2 regions of the Streptomyces sp. NPDC031340 genome follow, and region 2 is predicted to be linked to the other one. Evidence: riboswitches for the same ligand, from Rfam matches in the RefSeq annotation. Region 2 holds a riboswitch; the other holds the start of a gene.
What was found. A riboswitch is a leader RNA that binds a small molecule or an ion and turns the genes downstream of it on or off. The one in region 2 is predicted to bind cyclic di-AMP.
Positions count from the first base shown of each region.

Region 1: another riboswitch for cyclic di-AMP. It lies ahead of ACZ5GT_RS18675 (M23 family metallopeptidase); the one in region 2 lies ahead of ACZ5GT_RS21340 (C40 family peptidase).

Region 1 is NZ_JBVIIE010000021.1:111,415-116,465, reverse strand. It holds gene ACZ5GT_RS18680 (PrsW family intramembrane metalloprotease) at 1-277, shown strand, start outside; gene ACZ5GT_RS18675 (M23 family metallopeptidase) at 365-1,378, opposite strand; cyclic di-AMP (ydaO/yuaA leader) riboswitch at 1,390-1,547, opposite strand; tRNA gene ACZ5GT_RS18670 (tRNA-Met) at 1,825-1,898, opposite strand; gene ACZ5GT_RS18665 (dihydrofolate reductase family protein) at 2,299-3,429, opposite strand; gene ACZ5GT_RS18660 (MarR family winged helix-turn-helix transcriptional regulator) at 3,496-4,011, shown strand; gene ACZ5GT_RS18655 (GTP cyclohydrolase II) at 4,213-4,866, shown strand; gene ACZ5GT_RS18650 (NADPH-dependent FMN reductase) at 4,879-5,051, opposite strand, start outside.
Region 2 is NZ_JBVIIE010000026.1:34,251-39,301, forward strand. It holds gene ACZ5GT_RS21325 (protein kinase domain-containing protein) at 1-586, opposite strand, end outside; gene ACZ5GT_RS21330 (hypothetical protein) at 828-1,181, shown strand; gene ACZ5GT_RS21335 (VOC family protein) at 1,377-1,751, shown strand; gene ACZ5GT_RS21340 (C40 family peptidase) at 1,819-2,970, opposite strand; cyclic di-AMP (ydaO/yuaA leader) riboswitch at 2,979-3,150, opposite strand; gene pcrA (DNA helicase PcrA) at 3,401-5,051, shown strand, end outside.

The DNA.
Region 1 (5,051 bases), on a different contig from region 2:
CTTCGGCAAGCCGGCCAGGCGGACGGTGGCCCAGTACGAGGCGTACGCGACGTCGCTGGCGTTCCTGCGGCACCGGGGACGGCGCGGACGCGCGGACGCCGACTTCGTCGTACGGGAGCGGGAGTTGCTGGCCGAACTCTGGTGGCGGCGCGAGATCGCGCGGCCCGCGCTGGACCACGCGGCCAGGGTGACGGCTCCCCCCGTGCCGGTCGTCGCACCGCCCTGGCCGGCCTACGGACACCCCGCGAACCCCACGTACAACCCGTACCGCTACTGAGACCTGCCCGGAATTCCCGGACACGCCTGACCGGCAGTCCTGACGTCGGGGGGTTTGCCGCCAGGACCGCCGGGGATCAGGGAGAGATCAGGGGTTGAGTCCCTTGCCGCGCAGCCAGGCCATCGGGTCGATGCCACTGGCCTGCCCGCCCGCGTGGACCTCGAGGTGCAGGTGCGGGCCGGTCACGTTCCCGGTGGCGCCCACGCGCCCGATGACGTCGCCGGTGCTGACCTTCTGGCCCACGCTCACGCTGATCGACGACTGGTGGCAGAACCACAGCTCGGTGCCGTCGTCCAGGGTCAGGATCGTGCGGTAGCCGTACGCCCCCGCCCAGCCCGCCTCGGTGATGGTCCCGCTGTGGATGGCCTTGATGAGCGTGCCGGTCGGGGCGGCGAAGTCGAGGCCGGTGTGGTAGCCGGAGGACCACATGGAGCCGGCCTGACCGAAGGTCGAGGTGATGGTGTACGAGGAGGTCGGCAGCGTGTACTGCTTGGCCAGCTCGGCGAGGCGCGCGGCCTCGGCCTTCTTCTTGGCCTCCGCCTCCGCCTTGTCCTTGGCGGCGGCGGCCTTCGCGGCGGCCGCCTTCTCGGCCTGCGCGGCCGCGTCGGCGACCTGCTTGGCGACGGCGGCCTCGGTGGCCCGCTGCGTCTTGGTCTCGACCTGGACCTGCTGCGACTCGGCCTGCGCCATGATGCGGTCGCGCAGCGCCTCGCCGGCGTCCTTGGTGCTCTCCGCCGAGGTCACGCCGACGCTGCTGAGCGGAGTGGCGGACCCCTGCGGCTCGGGCTCGTCGTCGGAGATCAGCGAACCGACCGAGGGCAGGTCGGGCATGGAGATGGACACCGGCGGCTTGCCGGTGTTGGCGCTGGCCATGCCGCCCGCGCCGACGGCGGCTATGACGCCGACGCCGAGAACCGTGGAGCTGCGGGCGAGTCCCCCGCCGCGCTGCTTGGAGACGCGATGCCGGCCACGGACGGGACGGACGGAATCCTCAGTGGGGTTCCATGCCTCCCACGGGCCCTCGTCGGTGCGGTAGCCGCCGTAGCCGAAGGTGTCACTCGGCTGGAACGGGGCTGTCGGGGCAGGCGGGTTGGACGCCACGTGGGCGTGCTCCTTTCCTTCCTCCTCGCCTACCGGGTTAGCTGACGGGTTCGGAGCAGGAAGGTCTCCTACGCGCGTATATCGACCGTGCTTCCACGGCGGTATTCGCGCGATTCACCCCAGGGTGGTGGTTCCCCGGTTCCCTTGCGGGATTCGGCGCGTGCGCACGGAGCCGCCTCTTGTGACGGCTGGGACGACCGCGCTGCGTTATCGAACGTTAATAGACGCAGGGGCTCGTTTCCAAGCTGTTCCGCTTGATCATTAACGAATCCACGCCGGACGTACGTCCCCATGACCACCTAAAAACGGGCGAGTTGACCCCACCCTTCACCCCGGACGGCCCGTCGACCGCACTGCGCAGGGCGGTCACCCCATCACTCCCGGTGACCGACCGCGCGAAAACACCGACGGCCGGGATCATTTCGATCCCGGCCGTCGGCCTTGAGTAGCGGGGACAGGATTTGAACCTGCGACCTCTGGGTTATGAGCCCAGCGAGCTACCGAGCTGCTCCACCCCGCGTCGTTGTGTCACCAGTGTACGCCATGCGCGGGACCGCAAGCACACGCGTTTCTCCGCGGAGCGCGCCGTCGGCCGCCCACGGCGGGAAGGGGACGGGACGGGGGTGTCCGCCCGCAGCGGTTGGCGCGTCAACCCCAGCACCTCCGAGCCCACCGATTCCGCGCCGTTCCGAGGACGGACACCCCCGTCCCGGCCCCGACTTCCCCCCACCGTCGGCGCAACGCGCACCCCCCGAGACCCGCACAGGCGCCGCAGGCACTGGCGCACCCCCACCGACCGGCGACAAGCCGCCGCAGGCACTGGCGCACCCCCACCGAACCGCGACAAGCCGCCGCAGGCAGTGGCGCACCCCCACCGAACCGCGACAAGCCGCCGCAGGCACCCCGCACCCGGCGCCCCGCTACCCCACCAGATGCCGATTCGGCGCCGCGGCCCGCTCCGCGTACTCCGGCAGCACGACCACGTCGACCCCCTCCCCCGCCAACAGCCCGCTCCCGTCCGCGCTCTCGACGAACGTGTCGGGCTCCCGCCAAGCCGTCACCACCCGCCGCACCCCCGCGTCGAGGATCAGACGCGCGCACGGCTTCGGCCGGGACGCGCGCCGGGCGCACGGCTCGAGGCTGCTGTAGACCGTGGCGCCGGCGAGCCGGGGATCGGCCGGATCGAGCTTCGCCAGAGCCGCCTCCTCGGCGTGCACCACAGGATCGTCGCCCTCACGGGAGTACCCCCGGGCCAGCTCCGTGCCGTCACCGGCCACCACCACCGCCCCCACGCTGAACGCCGTCCGCGACGGCGGACACAGCTCCGCCAGCTCGCACGCGAGAGCCAGCCAGTGGCGGTCGGCGGCCACGGCGACCTCCCCGGCGCCGGGAGCCGTCGGCTCGTACCGCATGAGGACGACGTCCTCGATCCGCCGTGTCTCCAGCAGCCGCAGCCGCCCGCCCTGGTACGCCCCCGGACCGAACAGCCGCGGCGCGGCGGGGTCGCCCACGAACAGCGGCGCCAGCACGAGCTGCAGCTCGTCGGCGAGCCCCTGCTGGAGCAGCTGGGTGTGCACCAGCCCCCCGCCCTCCACCATGAGACGGCGCACCCCCCGGACGTCGTGCAGATGCCGCAGCAGCGGCCGCCAGCCGACCTCGTCGCCCAGCACGACGACGTCGGCGGCGAGACCCAGCGCGCGGGCCCGCTCGGCGCCCTCGCCCGTCGTGTAGAGGACCTTCTCGCCGCCCGTGTGCCAGAACCGCGCCGCCGGATCGAGTTCTCCGGACGCGCTGACCGTGACCTTGAGCGGGTACGCGGACCGCCCCGCGGACACCCGGTCGGCGCGACGCCGCTCCGAGTTGACCAGCAGCCGCGGGTTGTCGGCCCGGATGGTCCCGGCACCGACCAGGATCGCGTCGACGGAAGCACGCACCTCGTCGACCCGGTCGAAGTCCGCCGGGCCGGAGAGCAGGAGCCGCTCGGGGCCGGCGTCGTCGAGGTAGCCGTCCAGGGAGACGGCGGCGGACAGCAGGACGTAGGGATGCGGCATCGAGCGCGCTCACTCTCGGAGGCGGGCGGTCTTGGTTCAAGTTTGAAACAAACTTACACTGATGGCATGACACCCCGCTGGCTCACCCCGGACGAGCAGCGCGCCTGGCGCGCGTTCATCGCGGCGACGCACCTCCTGGAGGACGCGCTCGACCGGCAGCTCCAGCAGGACGCCGGCATGCCGCATCTGTACTACTCCATCCTCACCAATCTTTCCGAGGCGCCGGAGCGCAGGCTGCGCATGACCGACCTCGCCGAGAAGACGAAGATCACCCGCAGCCGTCTGACGTACGCGGTGACCCGGCTGGAGAAGGACGGCCTGCTGCGGCGCGAGAACTGCAGGTGGGACAAGCGGAGCAGTATTGCCGCACTGACCGACGAGGGCATGGCGGTGCTGGAACGCACGGCCCCCGGCCACGTCGAGACGGTGCGCGCGTCCCTCTTCGACCACCTCACCGAGGAGCAGGTGGCACAGCTGGAGGACATCTGCACGGGGATCGCGCGGGCGCTGGAAGGCCAGGATGCCCCCCGGCCAGCCCCCGACGAGGTCCCGTGGCGCCGCCGCTCCTCCCCTTGCTCCTGAGCCACGCCGCTTGTTCGTGAGCCACGCCCCTTGTTCGTGAGCCGCACCGCCGGCTCGTGAAACCTGTTGATTCAAATTTAAAGCATGGAGTAGGGTCCCCTCAGCGGATCTGCTTCAAATCTGAAGCACACCTCCCGTGCAACCGCGAGCACGGAAGCAGAGCACCCGTCCGCGCCGTCCACCCCGGCCCCGGAGGCCCGCATGCCCGACCCCGCCCCCGACTTCCCCGCCGCCACGCCGCGCACCCGCGTGCGGGTACCGCTGCGCTTCCACGACGGATACAGCGCCGACGCCGACCTGGTCACCTTCCACGGCCTGGCCGACGACCGCGAGCACGTGGCCGTGGTCCTCGGCGACCCGGCCCCCGGCACGCCCCCGCTGGTCCGCCTGCACTCCGAGTGCCTGACCGGCGACGTCTTCGGCTCGGCCCGCTGCGACTGCGGACCCCAGCTGCGCGAAGCGGTCGAGCGCATCGCCGACCGCGGCGGCGTCCTGCTCTACCTCCGCCAGGAGGGACGCGGCATCGGCCTCTACAACAAGCTCGACGCCTACGCGCTCCAGGACGACGGCCTGGACACCTACCAGGCGAACGCGGCGCTCGGCCTGCCCGAGGACGCCCGCGACTACACGGCGGCCGCCCAGATGCTGCGCGCCCTCGGCATCGGCGAACTGGACCTGCTGTCCAACAACCCGGACAAGGCGGAGCAGCTGCGCACCCTCGGCATCGACGTCCGCGACCGCGTGCCCACGGGCGTGTTCACCACCGCCCACAACGTCCGCTACCTGCGCGCGAAGGTTCTCCAGACGCGGCACACGCTGCCGTTGGACAGTCTCGCGGAGCTGACCGCGGGCTGAGGACAGCAGCCCTCAGCGGGCCGGGTCCGCCAACAGCCCGAGGACCCGCTCCAGCTCCCGCCGCGTCTCCGGGTCTGCGATCAGCCCGTCCGCCCCGATCGCCTGCCGGTCGACGGGCAGCCGCACGCAGGCGGACGGCACGACGGTCGCGCCGGTGTACTCCAGCACCGTCCGCAGCGTGGCCT
Region 2 (5,051 bases):
CCGTACGGTGGTCGGTCTCGTCCCCGACGATCTGCTCGGGTGACAGGTAAGCGGGCGTGCCGACCGCGACTCCGGTGCCGGTGAGGCGGGTCGCCGCTTCGCTGAGTGCCTTGGCGATGCCGAAGTCGAGCACCTTGACCGTACCGCCGCGCGTGAGGATGACGTTCGCCGGCTTGATGTCCCGGTGCACGATGGCCTGCCGGTGGCTGTGTTCAAGAGCCTCCAGCACCTGTCCGGTGATGTCCACGGCCTGCGCGACCGGCATGGGGCCGTCACCCACGACGTCGCTCAGCGTCCGGCCCTTCACGTACTCCATCACCAGGTACGGCTCGGCGGAATCGTCTCCGGAGCCCTCACCCGCGTCGTGAACGGTGGCTATGCCCGGGTGGTTGAGCGCGGCGGCGGCATGCGCCTCTCGCCGGAACCGGGCAAGGAACTGGGGCTGCCGCGCCAGCTCCGCGGAGAGGGTCTTCACGGCGACCTCCCGGCGCAGCCGACGATCGACCGCCCGGTACACAGTCCCCATGCCGCCGCGCCCGAGCTGCTCCACCAACTCGTAGCGCTGCGCCAAGATCCTCTGCTCCACGCTTCCTCCCTGAGCCGCCGGCACCGGCCTTGCGGGACGACCCTGCCATACGCCTGCCGGGCAACAGCATGCTCCTCAGCCATGTGGGGTCTTCCTCAGGAGTTCGCGCCACACCTACCCCTCCCGGAGTCCCCGTTTCGCTGTCGCCGGGACGGCCTGGGCCGCGTTCGTCGCGTATGCCGCCGTCGGGGGGAGGGCCGGTGTCGGGTGGGGTTCGGGGCGCTGTCTAAGCTCCGGCCTCATGGACGTACTCATCCATCTCTTCGTCGGCTTGCACATCATCGGCATAGCCGCGCTCCTCGGCGGCTTCCTCACCCAGATGAAGGCGATGGGCCAGGGCACCGCACGCTTCGTGCCCGCGATGCTGCACGGCGCACTGACCATGCTGATCACCGGTGTGGCCCTGGTCGGCATCCATCAGGCCCAGGGCCACGAGGTCAACAACATCAAGATCGGCGTGAAGCTCGCCGTCCTGGTCGTCATCCTCGGTCTGGTCTACGTCAAGCGGGACGAGGAGAAAGTGGACAAGGGCCTGTTCGGACTGGTGGGCGGGCTCACCATGACCAACATCTTCATCGCGGTGCTCTGGACCTGACCCGAAGGGGCCAAGTAGGGTCACCCGACGTGAACACCGGACCGGCATTACGCCACACACGGATTGGCCACCCGGTGGCGGGCTGATCGCGCGGCGGGTGCCGAGAGGGCACTCCCTCAGTTCGGCACGCGGACCTCCCAGTGCTCGTGCACCGCGAGTCCGTTTGTCGTGCCGAACGATACTGAGGTCAGCCGTATGGCAGTCACGTTCAACCACACCATCATCGCCGCCAAGGACCGCCGCGAGTCGGCCCGCTTCTTCCGGGAACTGCTGGAAGTGGCGGAAGCGCCTTCCTGGGGCCCCTTCACCAACATTCAGCTCCCCGACGGTGTGCTGCTGCAGTTCGCCGAGCCGCCGGTGGAGATCCAGATGCAGCACTACGCGTTCCTGATCGACGACGAGCTGTTCGACCGGGCGTACCGGCGGCTCTGTGACCAGGGCATCGAGCACTGGGCCGACCCGCAGATGCGCCGCACCGGTGAGATCAACAACGAGCACGGCGGCCGAGGCGTGTACTTCAAGGACCCCGCCGGCCACGCGATCGAGTTGATCACCCGCCCGTATCTGTAGCCGGGGCAGAGCCTGGTCGGGTTCCCGGGACAGGGCGCTCGACCAGGCCAGGGCTGTACGCCTGCTCTCAGGCCGGGCGGACCACGCTGTGGATGATCGACGCGCCGCCGTAGTAGACCGACTCCTCGCGGACGTACGCGCCCGGCTTCGGGGCGTGGATCATCATGCCGTTGCCGATGTAGAGGCCGACGTGGCTGATGTCGTCGTAGAAGAAGATCAGGTCGCCGGGCTGCGCGTCGGCGAGTGAGACGGTGGTGCCAGCGTTCACCTGGTCGTAGGTGGTGCGGGGGAGGGCCACGCCGGCCGCCTTCCAGGCGGCCTGGGTGAGGCCAGAGCAGTCGTAGGAGTCGGGACCGGTGGCGCCCCAGACGTACGGCTTGCCGATCTGCGCGCGGGCGAAGGCGATCGCCTTCTCGGCCTTGGTGGTGTAGGTCGAGTCGGTGGTCGAGCTCCCCGAGGTCGAGGTCGAGCCCGTCGACGCGCTGCCGCTCTGTTCCTGCGCCTTCTGCTGCGCCGCCTGCTGAGCGGCCAGCTCGGCCGCTTGGCGCGCGGCCTCCTCCTGCTTCTTCTTCTCGATCGCCGCCAGCCGCGCCTTCTCCTCGGCGTTCAGCTTCGACAGGAGTTCACGCGCGTCGGACAGCTTCTTCTGGACGGTGGACTTGGCCGTCTGGAGGTCGCTCTGCGATTCGGTGAGCGTCTCCAGGCTCTTGGTGGCCTCCTGGCGCTTCTTCATCGTCGCGGACTGCTCGGTGACGTAGTCGTCGACGGCCTGCTTCTGGCGGCCGGTGAGCCGGCTCATCAGCTGGGTCTGGTCGAAGTAGTCCTGCGGCGAGTCCGCGAGCAGGAAGGTCGCGGTGTCGGGCGCGGAGGCGCCGGTGCGGTACTGGGCCGCGGCGAAGGACCCGAGTTCCTCCCGCGCCTCGTTCAGCTTCTGGGTGCGCTTGGCGACGTCGTCGAGGAGGGTGTCGACGCGCTTGCGCTGCTTCGACGTCTTCTCCTTCGCCGCGTTGTACTTCTCGGTCGCCGACTCGGCCTGGCGGTACAGGTCGTCGACCTTCTTCTCGACCTCCTCCAGGCTCGGCTTCCCGTCGGCGGCGGGGGCGGCGTTGGCCGACTGGGACAGCAGGGCCACGGAGGTGAGGGCGGCGGTGGCGAGGGCGGGGGTGCGGATTCCGGCCACGCGCGTACCAGCGGGGCGCGACTTGCGGTGCGACGCCAAGGGAGGCGACTCCTTCCATCTTCCGCCTACCGAGTTAGCTGTCGGGTTCGGGCGGGATGGTTCGGAAGGGTTGCCCTACGGCCTTCTCCCCGGAAGGAGAGTGGGCCGATTCACCCCAAGGTCGGTTGGGTCCCCGGCTCCGGAAGCGCGGCGGCGCGCCGGACTCGGCGGAGGCCGTACGGCCCGGCGACGTTCGCCGGTGGGGGTCGTTCGGCCTGCCCGGCACCGTAGCCAACTCGCGTGGCTCCTGTGAAGGTTGATGTTCGATATGCCCGATACATTTTCGTGACCTTCGGTCGAGCGCTCCCTGTCGATCGCTGAATGTGACCATCCGATACGGAGCGTGCCCCAGGGAACGGGGTCGCCGGATCCGGCGATGTTCTCAGGGCGGCGGCGGGCTGTCGGTGGGGCGCCCTAGACTCGGAGAGCGATGAGCAGCCTCTTTGACGACAGCTTCCTGGCGGACCTCCAGGCCCCCCGCGGCCACGAGGAGGAGCCTCCGCCGCCGCCCGAGGACGATCATGTGCCGGAACCTGTTCCGGACGATCTGTTCGGCGGGAAGTTCGACGTGCCGCCGGACCGGGACGCTTACTACCGCGACGGCGCCCCGCGACCCCCGGTCGACGCGGCAGCGCTCCTGGAGGGGCTGAACGACAACCAGCGCGCCGCCGTCGTGCACCACGGCACCCCCCTGCTCATCGTGGCAGGCGCCGGCTCCGGCAAGACCCGCGTGCTCACCCACCGCATCGCCTACCTGCTCGCCGAGCGGGGCGTCCACCCGGGCCAGATCCTCGCGATCACCTTCACCAACAAGGCCGCGGGCGAGATGAAGGAGCGCGTCGAGCAGCTCGTCGGCCCCCGCGCGAACGCGATGTGGGTGATGACCTTCCACAGCGCGTGCGTGCGCATCCTGCGCCGGGAGAGCAAGAGGCTCGGGTTCACGTCGTCGTTCTCGATCTACGACGCCGCCGACTCCAAGCGCCTGATGGCCCTGGTCTGCCGTGACCTGGACCTCGACCCCAAGCGCTACCCGCCCAAGTCCTTCAGCGCCAAGATCAGCAACCTGAAGAACGAGCTGATCGACGAGGAGGACTTCGCCGCGCAGGCCACCGACGGATTCGAGAAGACCCTCGCCCAGGCCTACGCCCTGTACCAGTCGCGGCTGCGCGAGGCGAACGCCCTCGACTTCGACGACCTGATCATGACGACGGTCAACCTGCTGCGCGCGTTCCCCGACGTCGCCGAGCACTACCGCCGCCGCTTCCGGCACGTCCTGGTCGACGAGTACCAGGACACCAACCACGCCCAGTACGCGCTCGTGCGCGAGCTCGTCGGCACCGGCGCCCGCGCCGACGACACCGACGTCCCGCCGAACGAGTACGACCTCCCGCCCGCCGAGCTGTGCGTCGTCGGTGACGCGGACCAGTCGATCTACGCCTTCCGCGGCGCGACCATCCGCAACATCCTCCAGTTCGAGGAGGACTACCCGGACGCGACCACGATCCTGCTGGAGCAGAACTACCGCTCCACCCAGACGATCCTCAGCGCGGCCAACGCGGTCATCGAGCGCAACGAGTCCCGCCGCCCGAAGAACCTGTGGACCAACGCGGGCACGGGTGCGCGCATCACCGGCTACGTCGCGGACACCGAGCACGACGAGGCGCAGTTCGTCGCCGACGAGATAGACCGCCTCACGGACGCGGGCGAGGCCAAGGCCGGCGACGTCGCCGTCTTCTACCGCACCAACGCGCAGTCCCGTGTCTTCGAAGAGGTCTTCATCCGCGTCGGCCTGCCCTACAAGGTCGTCGGCGGCGTCCGCTTCTACGAGCGCAAGGAGGTCCGGGACGTCCTGGCCTACCTGCGGGTGCTGGCCAACCCGGAGGACACGGTGCCGCTGCGCCGCATCCTCAACGTGCCCAAGCGGGGCATCGGCGACCGCGCCGAGGCCATGATCGACGCGCTCTCCCAGCGCGAGAAGATCAGCTTCCCGCAGGCGCTGCGGCGCGTCGACGAGGCGTACGGCATGGCGGCGCGCTCCACCAACGCCGTCAAGCGGTTCAACACGCTGATGGAGGACCTCC